DNA from 4 places in the Nonomuraea sp. NPDC046570 genome. Region 1 is predicted to be linked to each of the others. Evidence: riboswitches for the same ligand, from Rfam matches in the RefSeq annotation. Region 1 holds a riboswitch; each other region holds the start of a gene.
The links. Region 1 has a riboswitch for cyclic di-AMP ahead of ABZ911_RS22680 (hypothetical protein). Riboswitches for the same ligand answer to the same signal wherever they lie in the genome.
Positions count from the first base shown of each region.

Region 1 (3,529 bases):
TTCCCCTCACTCAGAAGAAGCGGAAGGAGGCCGACGATGGCACTGCGCGAAGAGGTGTTCAAGGAGATGCTCATCCTGCGCGACCGCACCCCCGACATCAGCGGGAGCGTGGCCTGTACGGTCGACGGGCTGCCCATCGCCTGCGACGTCGCGGACGAGGGCGCCGAGCAGACGGCCGCGCTCTCCGCCGCCCTCCTCGCGCTGAGCAGGCGCATGACGACCACGGCTGGCAAGGGAACGCTGGAGGAGACGCTGATCTCCGGGAGCGCCGGATACGCCGCCTTCTACCCGGCCGGCCCCACGATCGTGCTCACCGTCCTGGCCGGCCCCGGCACCAACCTCGGCCTGCTGCGACTGGAGGGCCGCAAGACGGCGGCCACCCTGGCCGCCATCGCTTCGCAGATGAGCTGACTCAGGAGGAAACATGGCCAGTATGGACGTCTCCCTCAAGGAGATGATGTCGATCGACGGCGCGCTCGGCGCCGCCGTCGTCGACTACAGCAGCGGCATGGCGCTCGGCGCCCAGGGCGGCTCGAAGGAACTCGACCTCCAGGTCGCGGCCGCGGGCAACACCGAGGTGGTCAAGGCCAAGATGCGGACCATGGACTCGCTCGGCCTCAAGGACGGCATCGAGGACATCCTCATCACGCTGAACAGCCAGTACCACATCATCCGCCCGATCACCGGCCGGAGCGGCAAGGGCCTGTTCCTCTACCTCGCCCTCGACCGCACCCGCGCCAACCTGGCGCTGGCCCGCCACCAGCTCCGCGGCATCGAGGAGAAGATGGAGGTCTGACCCGGTACGGCTCGCGCGGGGGAAGGCGGCACGAGCCGTACCGGACGAGCAGGGCCATGCGAAACAGAATCTCCTGTTTCGCATGGCCGCAAGGGGGTTCAGCGCGAGGTGGCCTTGCGCAGGCGGTCGCGGTTGCCGTACAGGCCGCCGCCGAGCAGGGTCAGGCCGCCGGCCACTGTGAGCATGGCCCCGATGTCGCCCGCGCCCTTGGTCTCGGTCTGGGCGGCCGCCTGGGCGGCGTTGCCGCCGCGCAGGTCCGCCTTCGCCGGGGCGACCACGACCTTCTCCGGCGCGGCCTTGACGCTCTCGGCCTTCTTCGGCTCGGCCTTCTTCGGCGCGGCCTCGACGACCTTCGGCGGGGCGGCGGGGTTGCGGTCCATGCGGCCCCACGCGCCGGAGGCGAAGGCCACCGGGTGGTTCTTCTTGCCGACGCCGTCGCCCCACTTGGTGATGATGTACTGCACGTCGATGTGGCCCTGGCCGCCGACGCCGTCAACGCCCAGCGTGGAGCTGTTGAAGCGGCCACCGGTCAGCTCGGCGAAGGTCTTGGCGTCGAGGTCGAGCATGATGCCGTTGTTCGAGGGCACGCCGGGACCGCGGTCACCGACGAAGAACTTGGCCTTCTTGCCCTTGTAGACGACGTAGCCCTCGGTGTGCAGGGGCCAGCTCGGGCTGGCCGCGAGGCCCTTCTGCATGGGCTTGCCGCTGGCCGGCAGGCCGGTGTCACCGGCGCGGCCTGAGGAGTCGTCCCAGAAGTAGGAGGCGGTGGTGGATCCCTTGAGCAGGATCGTCTCGTCGGTGTCCGCGTGCGCTGCCGTACCGGCCCCCATGGTGAGGATTCCGGTGGCGACGGCGCCGGCGAGCAGGGCGGAGGCACGCATGCCAAATCGAGCGGTCATGAAAGCGAAAGTCCTTCGTGCGGGAACAGGGGAGATCCGCGCCGACACAGAGGTCAGGAATGGCGTAGCCGGGCTATGGCCGAACGGTCGCTACGCGGTGCGCGGTGAAGGGGGGAAGTTCAGGGGGCGGCGGCGGTCAGTGTCCGGCGCCGGAGGGTACGCGGAAGGGGTACGCGACGGGGGTGTGCACAGCTCTGAGTCCTCTCCATCTCGCCTACCGGGTTAGCTGACGGGTTCGGGCGTGGAGATGCCCTACCGACCTGAATGATCGGATTCACCCCAAGGGACGTGGGTCCCCGGTTCCCGCTGGTGCGGGATTCGGCGCCGCCGGCTGCCTCTTCCTGGTGAAGGGCCAGGTGACCGGCTGGTAATGCACATGACTGTAGGCAAGAAAACGGACAAACGCAAAGGCAAACCCATATTTCGGGCGAAGATCTACCTAGTCAGCCCAGGATTCGCCCAATAAAAAGGGAGGGCACGGCCTGCCGTACCCTCCCGTCGGAGGATGCGTCCCGGCGCACCCTCCCCTTCGGATCTGTCGTGTCAGCCGCCGCTCTTGCGCCTGAAAGACCGCTTGCTCGAAGCGGGACCGTGTGTCCCGTGGATCTTCGAGGGATCCTTGCCCTTGCCTCCCGCGACCGAGTCGGCGTGCTGGTTGTTCTTGCGCTCCAGCGCCTCGCGGAACTTCCGCTTCAACTCGTCCTCGGGAGCTTCGGTGGCTTCGGCTTCCTGCGGGTTTTCAGCCATGAGGACCTCCTGGTCTTGGGGACACCCAACAGCTTCGCACGCTCGCCCCCACCGCGCGAAACCGGCACCTCCCCCTCCTGCCGTCCCCCGAAACCGTTTAGGCTCCGTGCATGGCGACTCTTCCCGACAGGGACCCTCGAGAGATCCGGGTCTCGGACCTCGACCGGGACAACACGACGGAGGTTCTGCGGGCGGCCGCGGGCGAGGGCAGACTGGGCATGGAGGAGTTCCAGGAGCGCCTCGACCAGGTCTATGCCGCGAAGACGTACGCCGACCTTGAGCTCGTCACCCGTGACCTGCCCGACATCGCCCCCAGTGTGGTCCGCGCGCCCGCCGCGCGCGGCCGGGTGGGCCGGATCGTGGTGGCGTTCATGGGCGGTTTCAAGCGCGCGGGTGTGTGGCGGGCCCCCGACGCGATGACCGCCGTCGCGTTCTGGGGCGGCGGGAAGATCGACCTGCGCGAGGCCGTCTTCAGTGGGCGGGAGATCACCATCCGCGCCTTCGCCATCATGGGCGGCATCGAGGTGGTCGTCGCCGAGGACGCCGACGTGGAGGTCACCGGCGTCGGCCTGATGGGCGGTTTCGACCACCAGGCGAGCGGCGTCGGCGCGCCGAACTCCCCGCGCATCACGGTCAAGGGCCTGGCCTTCTGGGGCGGCGTCGACGTCAAGCGCAAGCGCCGCAAGAAGAAGTAGCCGCCGTCTCCTGGCGTCATGCCCGGAAGGCGAGCAGGCGGTAGGTCGGGGCGGGGCGCGGGAGGTCCTGGCCTGGCAGGGCGGAGAGGCGGCGGCTCGCCTCCTCGATCTGCTCCGGCGACGCGTCCGTCTGCCGGGAGTAGCCGCCTCTGGCGATCGCCCTGAGGACGGCGGCCGGTGTACGGCCCTGGCCGTGTCCAGTGAACCCGGCCTCCCCCTCGGGCCGCAGGCCGTGTCGTGCCGCCTCTCCGACGACCAGTTCGGCGGCGTCGGAGGGCCGCCTGCGGCGGAAGGCGGACAGGATGTCGTCGATGTCACTGGCCACCTCGTGGGCGGCGTCCTTGTCGACCGTGGTGAGGTAGACGCCTCCGGGGCGAAGGACGCGGGCGGCT
Region 1 is NZ_JBEYZF010000014.1:44,811-48,339, reverse strand. It holds gene ABZ911_RS22690 (roadblock/LC7 domain-containing protein) at 37-411, shown strand; gene ABZ911_RS22685 (hypothetical protein) at 425-796, shown strand; gene ABZ911_RS22680 (hypothetical protein) at 895-1,695, opposite strand; cyclic di-AMP (ydaO/yuaA leader) riboswitch at 1,892-2,029, opposite strand; gene ABZ911_RS22675 (DUF5302 domain-containing protein) at 2,239-2,442, opposite strand; gene ABZ911_RS22670 (DUF1707 domain-containing protein) at 2,553-3,137, shown strand; gene ABZ911_RS22665 (class I SAM-dependent methyltransferase) at 3,154-3,529, opposite strand, start outside.

Region 2 (3,529 bases), on a different contig from region 1:
CGAGGAGTGGGTGGCGATGGCGGGACACCGCCAGGGCCGTACGTTCCTGCCGCCCGCCGACGAGTGCCCGCTGTGCCCGTCCCGCCCCGGCCACCTGACGGAGATCCCGGCGCCGGACTACGACGTGGTGGTGTTCGAGAACCGCTTCCCCTCCTTCTCCACCAATCTCGGGATTTATCAGGATGCGGGGGGGCTTAGTGAGGTTCGGCCGGGAGTGGGGCGGTGTGAGGTGGTGTGCTTCACCGCGGAGCACTCCTCGTCCTTCTCCCAGCTGTCCGAGGCGCAGGTGGGGCTCGTCATGGAGGCGTGGGCGGACCGTACCGCCGAGTTGTCCGAGATCCCGGGCGTGGAGCAGGTCTTCTGCTTCGAGAACCGCGGCTCCGAGATCGGCATCACGCTGGCCCACCCGCACGGGCAGATCTACGCCTACCCCTATGTCACGCCGCGCACCCGGCAGCAGCTCGCCGCCGCCGCCCGGCACACCGGCGGCAATCTGTTCGCCGACATCCTGGCCGCCGAGCGGGCCGCGGGCGTCCGGGTGGTGGCCGCCAACGAGCACTGGACCGCGTTCGTGCCCGCCGCCGCGCGCTACCCGTTCGAGGTGCACGTGTACCCGCACCGGCAGGTGCCCGACCTGGTCGCGCTGACGCCGGAGGAGCGCGCGGCGTTCGGCCCGCTGTACACCGGCGTGCTGCGGGCGCTCGACGGACTGTTCGGGGTGGTCATGCCGTACGTCTCCGCCTGGCACCAGGCGCCCGTCCGGGAGGGTCGTGACCTGGCGTATCTTCACCTGGAGCTGTTCAGCATCCGGCGGGCGCCGGGGAAGCTGAAATACCTGGCGGGCTCGGAGTCGGCGATGGGCGCGTTCGTCAACGACGTGCTCCCCGAGGAGGCGGCCGGGATGATTCGATCACAGGTAGATCACTAATTGGTCGCAGCTTGGACTCGCGTGACCAGCGGTTTACTACTAATATCCCTCTCGCACCGACTGCCACAGTCGTGCCGCCTAATCCTGGGCGTGCGCCCCAGGAGCCGGGGACCCATGCATCTGGGGTGAATCCACTTCGGTGGTAGGGCAAGCCTTCTCCCGCCCGAACCCGTCAGCTAACCCGGTCGGCAGAAGGAGAGGAGCTACGTGGTGGCCCAGTCCCCCACGTCCCTGGCCGCCGGCGTGCTCGTCGCCGCGGCCCTGGCCTTCGGCCCGGCCGCCCCCGCGGTCGCCGCCCCCAAACCGACCGAAGCCGAGTTGCGTGCCGAGCTGAAGAAGCTCAACAAGCAGGTCGACACGCTCATCGAGACCTACAACGCGAGCCGGGTCGACCTGACCGAGGCGCGCGGAGACGAGAAGACGGCCAAGCGACGCCTCACCGAGGCCCAGCAGGAGCTGGTCAAGGCCGAAGGACAGGCGGCGCAGATCACCCAGATGCGCTACCAGGCCGGCGACGGCGGCCTGCCCGCCCTGCTGATGTCCACGAGCCTCAGCAACGCCGTCCTGCTGGAGCAGCTCAGGGCCGAGCAGAACGCCGTCGTCGCCACCGTCACCGCCACCCGCGACGCCAGGAAGCTCGCCGCCGACCAGGCCGCCTCGCTCACCGTCAAGATCCGCGACGACTCGAAGAAGGTGGCCGGGCAGCGCGCCGAGGCCGAGGACCTGATCAAGGACATCGAGAAGAAACTCGAAGACCTCATCCCGTACGGCTCAGGCCGTAACTCCGACGGAAGCTGGGCCCCCCAGCTTCCGTCCGGATCCGACAACATCACCCTGCGCACCCGCCAGATGCGGGAACTCCTCAAGAAGACCTTCACCTTGCCGCACGAGGTGGGCTGCTACCGCGTGGACAACAGCGGAGAGCATCCGCTGGGGCGGGCCTGCGACTTCATGTTGAGCACCGGCGGAAGCACGCCGTCGGCCGTCAACCAGACCCTCGGCGACCAGATCGCGGCGTGGGCGGTCAAGAACAAGGACAAGCTCGGCGTCAAGTACGTGATCTGGAAGCAGCGCATCAACCAGGGCTCGGGCTGGCGCTCCATGTCCAACCGCGGCAGCATCACCGCCAACCACTACGACCACGTCCACATCTCCATGCACTGAACGCCCGCGGTCCCCTGGGCCCTGGCGATCACGGCGAGCGCCCTCGTCGTGATCGCCCTGGTGGCCGGCGCACGCGGCGGCCGAACGAGCGCTGCGCATGGTCATGGTCGGCGCCTCCCTCACCGGCTGACGGCGGTCAGGCGGAGCCGGTGAAGAACAGGGACACGGCCGCGTCCCGGGCCAGGAGGAAGCCCACGATCGCCACCGTCCAGCTCACCATCGAGGCCGCGTTCCTGGTCATCCACCCGCGTAGCCGTACCAGCTTCGGCTCCAGGCTCTCGCGGGCGACCGCGCGCAGGGCCAGCAGGAACAGCGGGGGCAGGATCATGACGAGGACGTAACCGCCGAGCACCGGGATCCAGGTGGCCGCGGCCAGGTCCGAGGCGGTCATGATCCCGACGGCGGCGAGGTACGGCAACATGGTCGCGACCTCGACCAGCCCGGCGGTCAGGCCCAGCAGCACCATGGTCCGCGGCCCGCCGATCTTCGGCTCGAACGTCCGCGGCGGTTTGCCCAGTTTCGCCCGCCGCTTGGGGTCGAGCCGGAAGCTCAGCAGGAACAGCCCGACGCCCAGGGCGAGCTGGAGCCAGTACACGGGCGGGCTGCGCAGTGCGTCGCCGTAGTTGTCCAGCAGGGTCGACAGCCCGAGCATCAGCGCGACGCCGACCAGGTAGTAGAACACGGCGATGGTCGCCAGGTAGATCAGCAGGCGCGACACCTGCGACCGCTCGGCGGCCAGCAGCAGGTACACGGGGATGCCCAGGGTGCCGAAGCTCGTGCTGTCCACGATGGCGAGGGCGGCCAGGGCGAGCAGCAGACCGATCGACATACTCAGATCATCCCGGCCCCCGGGATGCCCCTACTCCGCCTGTACGCCGAAACAGGCGTACATCTTTGTGACTACAGCCGCGCCACCAGGCTCTTCGGCGCGACCATCCGATAGGCGTCCGTGACGATCTCGGCGACCTCCGGCCAGTCCACCTGCACGTCCAGGTAGACGCCGAGCCAGCCGCGGTGCCCCACGTACGGCGGGCGGAAGAACCGCGCCGGGTCCTCCGCCACCAGCGCCTCCTGCACGCCCGGCGGAGCCGCGCACCAGAAGCCGAGCCGGTCGTCATGGTGATGGTCGGCGTAGGTCACGAAGGTCTTCTTGTCCCGCACGAACCAGGTCGGCTCGCCGTGACTGAGCCGCTCGGTGGTCTCCGGCAGGGCCAGGCAGAGCCTGCGCAGTTCCTCCAGTGGGTCCATGACCGCAATCTATCCGGGGACCTCGTCGCGCAGCGCCTCGGTGATCAGCTCGTCAAGCCTGGCGGAGTCGGCGGGCCTGGCGGCGGCGGCCTCGGCGAAGCGGCCGAGCAGCGTGGCGAGCCTCTCCCGGTCGGCGGGGTCCCAATCGGCGATCAGGCTTTCGAGGTACTCGCGGCGGTAGCGGGTGAC
Region 2 is NZ_JBEYZF010000022.1:23,987-27,515, forward strand. It holds gene galT (galactose-1-phosphate uridylyltransferase) at 1-928, shown strand, start outside; cyclic di-AMP (ydaO/yuaA leader) riboswitch at 994-1,133, shown strand; gene ABZ911_RS28995 (hypothetical protein) at 1,139-2,092, shown strand; gene ABZ911_RS29000 (GAP family protein) at 2,229-2,921, opposite strand; gene ABZ911_RS29005 (MmcQ/YjbR family DNA-binding protein) at 2,993-3,340, opposite strand; gene ABZ911_RS29010 (MarR family winged helix-turn-helix transcriptional regulator) at 3,350-3,529, opposite strand, start outside.
Region 2: another riboswitch for cyclic di-AMP. It lies ahead of ABZ911_RS28995 (hypothetical protein); the one in region 1 lies ahead of ABZ911_RS22680 (hypothetical protein).

Region 3 (3,529 bases), on a different contig from region 1:
GCTGGGACTGGGCCTGCTGGCCGTACCCCTGCTGACCGTAGCCCTGCTGACCGTAGTCGGGCTGCTGGCCGTAGTCGGGTGCCTGGGCGGGCTGCTGGCCGTACTGGGGCTGCTGGCCGTAGCCCTGCTGACCCGAAGGCTGGCCGTAGCCGGGCTGTTCGTAGGACGGCTGCTGCTGCCCGTAGCCGGGCTGCTGCTGGCCGTAGGGAGGCTGGCCATACGAAGGTTGCTGACCGTAGCCGGGCTGGGACTGGGCCTGCTGGCCGTACCCCTGCTGCTGACCGTAGTCGGGCTGGCCGTAGGCGCCGCCGTCCGTCCGGTAGCCCACGATCGTCACATCTGGGTCGGGCTCGCCGGGGCGTCCCGTGTTCTGCTGTCCGTATTCAGGAGACCGGCGAGAATTGTCCTCGGGTTCGTCCTGTGGATACGGCGGCTGTCCGGTGCTCACCGTGTCACCTCGCTTCGATGGCGCATGTGGCACATGTCAGGACACATGCTTGCTGTTGACCAACGTATCGACATAGGTATCGACAATCACCTTTCCCATTAGTCGACACCCGGGTCAATCGAAGTCAGATGGAGGAGCATCCGGGTGTTCCCCAGGGTGTTCGGCTTCACGTGCTCAAGATCGAGAAACTCGGCCACTCCTTCGTCGTATGAGGCCAGGAGCTCGGCGTAGACCTCGGGAGACACCGGTGTGCCCTGGATCGGGGTGAATCCGTGCCGGGCGAAGAAATCGACCTCGAAGGTGAGGCAGAACACCCGCCGCAGCCCCAGCTCGCGTGCCGTACCGACCAGGGCGGCGACAATCCCGTGACCTATGCCGAGACCCCGGTATTCGGGGTCGACGGCGACCGTGCGGATCTCGGCGAGGTCCTCCCACATCACGTGCAGGGCTCCGCATCCGACCACCACGCCTTCCCGTTCGGCCACCCAGAACTCCTGGATGTCCTCGTACAGCGTGACCGTGGCCTTTTCCAGAAGCCTGGGACCCGCTCCGGCGTAGGTGTCGACGAGGCGTCTGATGTTCCGGACGTCTCGTGTGCGCGCACGGCGCACCACGTTCCCGGTGTCCCGCGGTGTCCGCTCGGCGACCTGCTCCATGAAGGTTCAGCGTACCGAGCCGATTACGGCTCGCCCTAAACTTCCATCTCTCCACCACCGGATGACCAGGTGTAGCCATACGACCACTAGGCGAATCACCTGATTCACAGACGCGCAGACCTGCAACAATACGGGACAAATCACACCAGTAACCGGCGTCACAGGCATCCTTGACGCCGAGAGGCGTGATCTATCTGTGATCTTTCGGTTGTGAAACCTCAACAGAATTCACAGTTCTGGTTGAGCACGAACCCGGCGTGCACTAGTGTCCAGCGACGATGTCATCCGCGCGACCACGCGTGGGGGCGCGCGCCGAATCCCCGACCTCGGGGAACCGGGGAACCGAAGATGGCGACGGCCATCACGGGGTGAATCCGGGCATCCTGCCTGGTAGGGCTGCTCCGGCCCGAACCCGTCAGCTAACCCGGCAGGCCGACGAGAGGAGCTGGTTGGTGGAGCGCACGCGTGGACGCGAGGGGAAGTCTGCGGGCGAGCACGCCCGCCCTCCGGAACGCGCGGGCCGCAACCGCACCAGAGTCCTGGCCCTCGGCGCGGCGCTCGTGGCACTGACGCTCGGGGTGCCGCTGGGGCCGGCGACGGCCGACCCGAAGCCGACGCTCAAGGAGCTCTCCACCCAGGTGGAGAAGATGCACACGCAGATCGGCACGCTGACCGAGCAGTTCAACGGTCAGCGCGAGAAGCTCAAGAGCGCCCAGAAGTCCGCCGGCGCGGCCAAGAGGACGCTCTCGACCAGTGAGGCCGACCTGGCCACCAAGCGCGTCAAGGCGACGCTGCTGGCCCAGAGCGCCTACATGGCGGGCGGCCTCGGCGCCACCCTGGCCTTCACCACCTCGGGCGACCCCGACACCTTCCTCGACCGGGCGGCCACCACCTACGCCCTGGAGCAGCAGCAGGGCCAGGAGGTCCAGCAGGTCGCCAGGGCCATCGACGCGGCCAGGAAGGCCAAGGCCACCGCCAACACCCGCATCGAGGAGGTCCAGCGACTCGTCGACGACCTGGAGGGCAGGCGCGACAAGATCAGCAAACTGGTCGCCAAGGTCGAGAGCAGCCTGTACCGCAGGGCGCTGGGCGAGGCGGGCCGGCCCGGCACCCGCGCCGTCCGGGTGAACCTGCCGATCGTCGGCAGCGGCAAGGCCGCCGAAGCCGTGCGGTGGGCGCTCACCCAGCAGCTCAAGCCGTACGTCTGGGGTGCCGAAGGTCCCGGTTCCTATGACTGCTCGGGCCTGGTCATGGCCGCCTACCAGCGGGTCGGCATCAGCCTGCCGCACTACACCGGCGACCAGTGGACGGCCGGACGGCACATCTCCCGGGAGGAGCTGCGTCCGGGTGACCTGGTCTTCTTCTACGCCGACCTGCACCACGTGGGCATCTACATCGGCGGCGGCATGATGGTGCACGCTCCGCGCACCGGCGACGTGGTGCGTGTCGCGGCCATGGGCAACCGCCCGTTCGTGGGCGGCGTCCGCATCGCGGACTGAGCGGACTGAGCGACCGGGTGGGCCGACGCCTCAGATCAGACGCCGGCGGGCGGCCCAGGCCACGGCCTCGATGGGCGTGGCCACACCGATGCGGTCGCAGACCACCCTGAGCCTGCGCCGCACGGTCCGGCCGCTGATATCCAGCTGCCGCCCCACCCGGTCGACGGTCGCCCCCCTGGCCAGCTCCGCGAGCAGATCCAGATCGGCCTGGCTCAACCCCACGACCTCGGTGAGCGCATTCACCAGAGCCCTCCCAACAGCGGCAACCAGCAGACCGTAAACGCGGGTGGGAAAGGTCGTCAAGACTGCCGACCGGTGATCATTTTGTATATGTGCGTATCACCGTATTCGCCAATTTCCGGATATTGGATGACGCGAATTTCAGTGGGCAGGCCTGACCAGTGGGAACAAGATCGTCTCGCGGATGTTCTTGCCGGTGAAGGCCATGATCATGCGGTCGATCCCGGCCCCCATTCCCCCGGTCGGCGGCATGGCGTATTCCAGCGCCTGCAGGAAATCCTCGTCGAGCTGCATCGCCTCGGCGTCGCCCCCGGCGGCCAAAAGCGACTGCTCGACCAGGCGGCGGCGCTGCTCGATCGGATCGACCAACTCGGAATAGGCGGTGCCGAGTTCGGTGCCGAACCCGATCAGGTCCCACTTCTCGGTCAGCAGCGGGTTGTCCCGGTGCTGGCGGGTGAGCGGCGAGGTCTCCAGCGGGTAGTCCATGACGAAGGTCGGCTGCACCAGCGTGTGCTCGACGAGCGCCTCGAAGATCTCCTGGACGAGCTTGCCCTGCCCCCACTTGGGATCCCAGTGGACCTCCTGCTGATCCGCGTACTTCCGGACCCGGTCGAGGGAGGTCTCGGTGGTGACCTCCTCGCCCAGCGCCTCCGACACCGAGCCGTACAGCGTGATCCTCGGCCACC
Region 3 is NZ_JBEYZF010000030.1:55,889-59,417, reverse strand. It holds gene ABZ911_RS33705 (RDD family protein) at 1-448, opposite strand, end outside; gene ABZ911_RS33700 (amino-acid N-acetyltransferase) at 547-1,104, opposite strand; cyclic di-AMP (ydaO/yuaA leader) riboswitch at 1,405-1,551, shown strand; gene ABZ911_RS33695 (C40 family peptidase) at 1,557-2,603, shown strand; gene ABZ911_RS33690 (LuxR C-terminal-related transcriptional regulator) at 2,634-2,846, opposite strand; gene lysX (bifunctional lysylphosphatidylglycerol synthetase/lysine--tRNA ligase LysX) at 2,985-3,529, opposite strand, start outside.
Region 3: another riboswitch for cyclic di-AMP. It lies ahead of ABZ911_RS33695 (C40 family peptidase); the one in region 1 lies ahead of ABZ911_RS22680 (hypothetical protein).

Region 4 (3,529 bases), on a different contig from region 1:
GAAGACTTCGGCTACGTGCCCGACTACGATTCGTTCCAGCTGTCGACCCCGTTCCGTGAGGCCATCCGCGCGGTGGGCGGGGTCGCCGACCGCGCGATGGAGTCGGGGATGCGCGAGGAGATCGAATCCTCGACCCGCCGAAGGGAGATCGTGTGACGGAGGAGGCTCGCTACCGAGCACTGGCGCGCGGGTTGCGGATCCTGGAAGCCGTCGCGGACGGCCGCGGAGGCTTGACCGTGACCGAACTTGCCGAGCTCACAGGAACGGACAAGAGCTCCGTCTCCCGGCTCGTCGCCACGCTCGTCGACCTGGGCTTCCTCGCCCGCCTCGACAACAGGCGCGTCGTCCTGACCGGCCGGGTTCTGAGCCTCGCGAAAGGGTTCCAGAAGCAGTACAACCTGAGCGAGATCGCCCGGCCGTACCTCCAAGAACTCTGCGATGTGGTCGGTGAGACCGTGATCCTCACGATCCGCCAAGGCGACTACACGGTCAGCATCGAGCAGATCGATCCGGAGCAACCGTTCCGGATGGTCCCGCACATCGGGAACCTCGCCCCGTTACACGCAACCGCCGCAGGCCGCGCCATCCTCTTCGCCCTTCCGGTCGTCGAACAGCACCGCATCCTCGACGATCTCCGCGACGCCCCGGTCGAGCATCCCGAAGTCCGGCTCGACCGCGAGAGCTGGGCACGCGAGTTGGAGCTCGCCCGAACGCGAGGGTTCGTCTGGATCCCGCGAACCGACGACGTAGAACGCGTCGCAGCGCTCGCCCAGGACCGGAACGGCCTCCCGCTCGCGGCCGTGTCCATCTACGGCCCGAAGTACCGCATGCAGAACCGCGTCACCGAGCTCGGACGCGAAGCGCGCGCGACCGCGGCGAAGATGTCACGCGCGGCATACGGGATCCGCGCACGCGAGCACAGCCGGTGACCGCTACTGAACCCGCCACCATCGCGTGGGGCGGCACTCGCGCCACCATCGATCCCATCGGCGCCACCCTCACCGGGCTCCGGCTCGGCGACGAGTCGATCCTGGCGGGCCCCGGCCGGGTCGCGCCGGAATTGGGCCACCACGGCGCGGTCCTCACCCCCTGGCCCAACCGCCTCGCCAACGGCAGGTACGAGTTCGCGGGGCGCGCCTATCAACTCCCTATCAACGATCCGGCGTACGGCCACGCCCTGCACGGCCTCGCGTTCGACCAGCTGTGGGCGCTGGAGCGCCGGAGCGCATCGTCCGTCTCGTTCGGCCGCGTCGTAGGAGGGGTCGACGGGTATCCGTTCCTTGTGCGCGTGACCGTCACCTACACGGTCACGGCCACGGGTTTGCGCTGCGACGCGGCGTGGGTCAACATCGGCGATCAGATCGCTCCGTTCGGCATCGGGTTCCACCCCTACTTCAGACCGGGACCGTCGCCGCTGACGGATTGGATCCTGAAGCTCACCGCGCCAAGCTACCTCGAGACCGACCCGCTCTCGGCTCTCCCCACCCGGCGGCGTCTCGTGGACAACTCCGGGTTCGATTTTCGAGAGGGCCGCGCGCTCGGTCCAGATCGGTTCAGCGTTGCGTACGCGGTGGCTCCCACAGAGGATGCAGGAGACATCACACTCTCCGATCCGGCCGGTTTGACCCTCACGATCCGCACCTCCCCAGCATTCCGCTGGATCCAGGTGTTCTCAGGCGACCTCCCAAGCAAGCACCTCACCCGAACTGGTGTCGGGATCGAACCACAGACCTGCCCGCCGAACGCGTTGGCGACGGGAACGGATCTGATTGTCCTCCAACCCGGCGAGTCCGGCTCGGCAGCATGGTCTGTGGATGGAGCGCCCTCGGACTGATTCACAGGCTCTCAGGCCGTCATCAGTGACTCTTCGCCATTTGCACGATTTATACCATTTTGGTACTTTTCGGGCATTGTGCTGCGAACCATCGACACGTTCGTTGCCATTTCATTGCCCGGACCGCGCGTCGCCTGAGGCCACCACCGCAGGACGACACTCGGCCGCCGAGTCCGTATCCACGGAGCCGGGGACCCACTTCCCCTGGGGTGAATCGGACGCAGCTCAGCTGCGCCGTAGGGCACTTCCCAGCCCGAACCCGTCAGCTAACCCGGTAGGCGGCATGGAAGCAAGGAGCAACCCCTTCATGCCCACGCATCTCAAGAACCGGCTGAGCCACGCGCTGCTCGGCGTCGTCATCACCGCAGGCGCCGTCACCTCCGTCGCCACTCCCGCACAGGCCACCCCCCAAGCAGGCTCCGTCGTTTCGCCGGACTCCCGTTCCCACGTTCCAGCCGTCGCCCCGGACGCCCCAGCGGTGCTCGGCCGTGCGGCCCACCTGATCGACGCCAAGACCGGCAAGGTCCACTTCAGCAAGAAGGCCGACCTCCGCACCCCCGTGGCCAGCATCACCAAGGTGATGACCGCCTACACCGTGCTGAAGGAAGCCAAGCCTGCGGACGTGGTCGAGGTCACCTCTGCGGATGTGCGCTACGCCTCGAAGGGTGGCGCCTCGGTGGCGGACCTGCGCGCCGGCGACCGGCTGACTGTGGAGACCCTGCTGCATGCCCTGCTGCTGCCCTCCGGCGCGGACGCCGCCCACGCGCTGGCCCGCGCGTACGGCCCCGGCGTCGACGCGTTCACGGCGAAGATGAACGCCAACGCCCGCGAGCTCGGCATGAAGGACACGCTGTACGTCAACGCCGACGGGATGCCCGCCAAGGGCGGCGGCTACTCCACCGCACGTGACCAGGTGCGGCTCGCCCAGGCTGCGCTGGACAACAAGACGATCAGGAAGGTCAGCTCCACCCAGTACCATTCGGTCCCCGCGACGGCGGAGCACAGCGCCTACTCCTGGCGGAACACGAATCGCCTTCTCCGCACCCCGGGCGCCGTCGGCCTGAAGACCGGCTACACGCGTGCCGCGGGCTACACCCTCGCCTTCGCCGCCGATGGTGACGGCCGTCGGCTGGTCGGCGTGATTCTCGGAGAGACCAGCTCCAGCCGCCGCTTCGAAACGGCTCAGGCGCTCCTCGACTGGGCGGCGACCAGCAGGCAGCCCTGACATGTGAACGGCATGCGCCGGGCCGGAATCCTTCGCTCACTGGCCGGGCCGGGTGATGACGGTTTATGTCCGGGGCGGGGTTCTGATCCCGCGAACCGGCCCCCAGCATTCTTCTAGGACACCCCCTGATAACCGCTGGCCTGCAGGGTGAACAGTCTCGCGTACTCCCCCGCCGCCGCCATGAGCGCCTCGTGCGTCCCGCTCTCGATGATCTTCCCGTCGGACAGGACCACGACGAGGTCGGCGTCCCTGACCGCGCTCAGGCGGTGGGAGATGAGCAGGCTCGTCCTGCCCTCTCGGTGCCCGCGGAGGTCGTGGTGGATGGCGTGTTCGGCCTCGGCGTCGAGGCCCGAGCTCGGTTCGTCGAGGATGAGCAGATCGCGGTCGTTCCTGACGAAGGCGCGGGCCAGTGCGAGGCGCTGCCACTGTCCGCCCGACAGCACCACCCCTTGGGTGTCCTTGTCCGAGCC
Region 4 is NZ_JBEYZF010000018.1:26,956-30,484, reverse strand. It holds gene ABZ911_RS26050 (NAD(P)-dependent oxidoreductase) at 1-156, shown strand, start outside; gene ABZ911_RS26045 (IclR family transcriptional regulator) at 153-929, shown strand; gene ABZ911_RS26040 (hypothetical protein) at 926-1,834, shown strand; cyclic di-AMP (ydaO/yuaA leader) riboswitch at 1,990-2,130, shown strand; gene ABZ911_RS26035 (serine hydrolase) at 2,142-3,059, shown strand; gene ABZ911_RS26030 (ABC transporter ATP-binding protein) at 3,173-3,529, opposite strand, start outside.
Region 4: another riboswitch for cyclic di-AMP. It lies ahead of ABZ911_RS26035 (serine hydrolase); the one in region 1 lies ahead of ABZ911_RS22680 (hypothetical protein).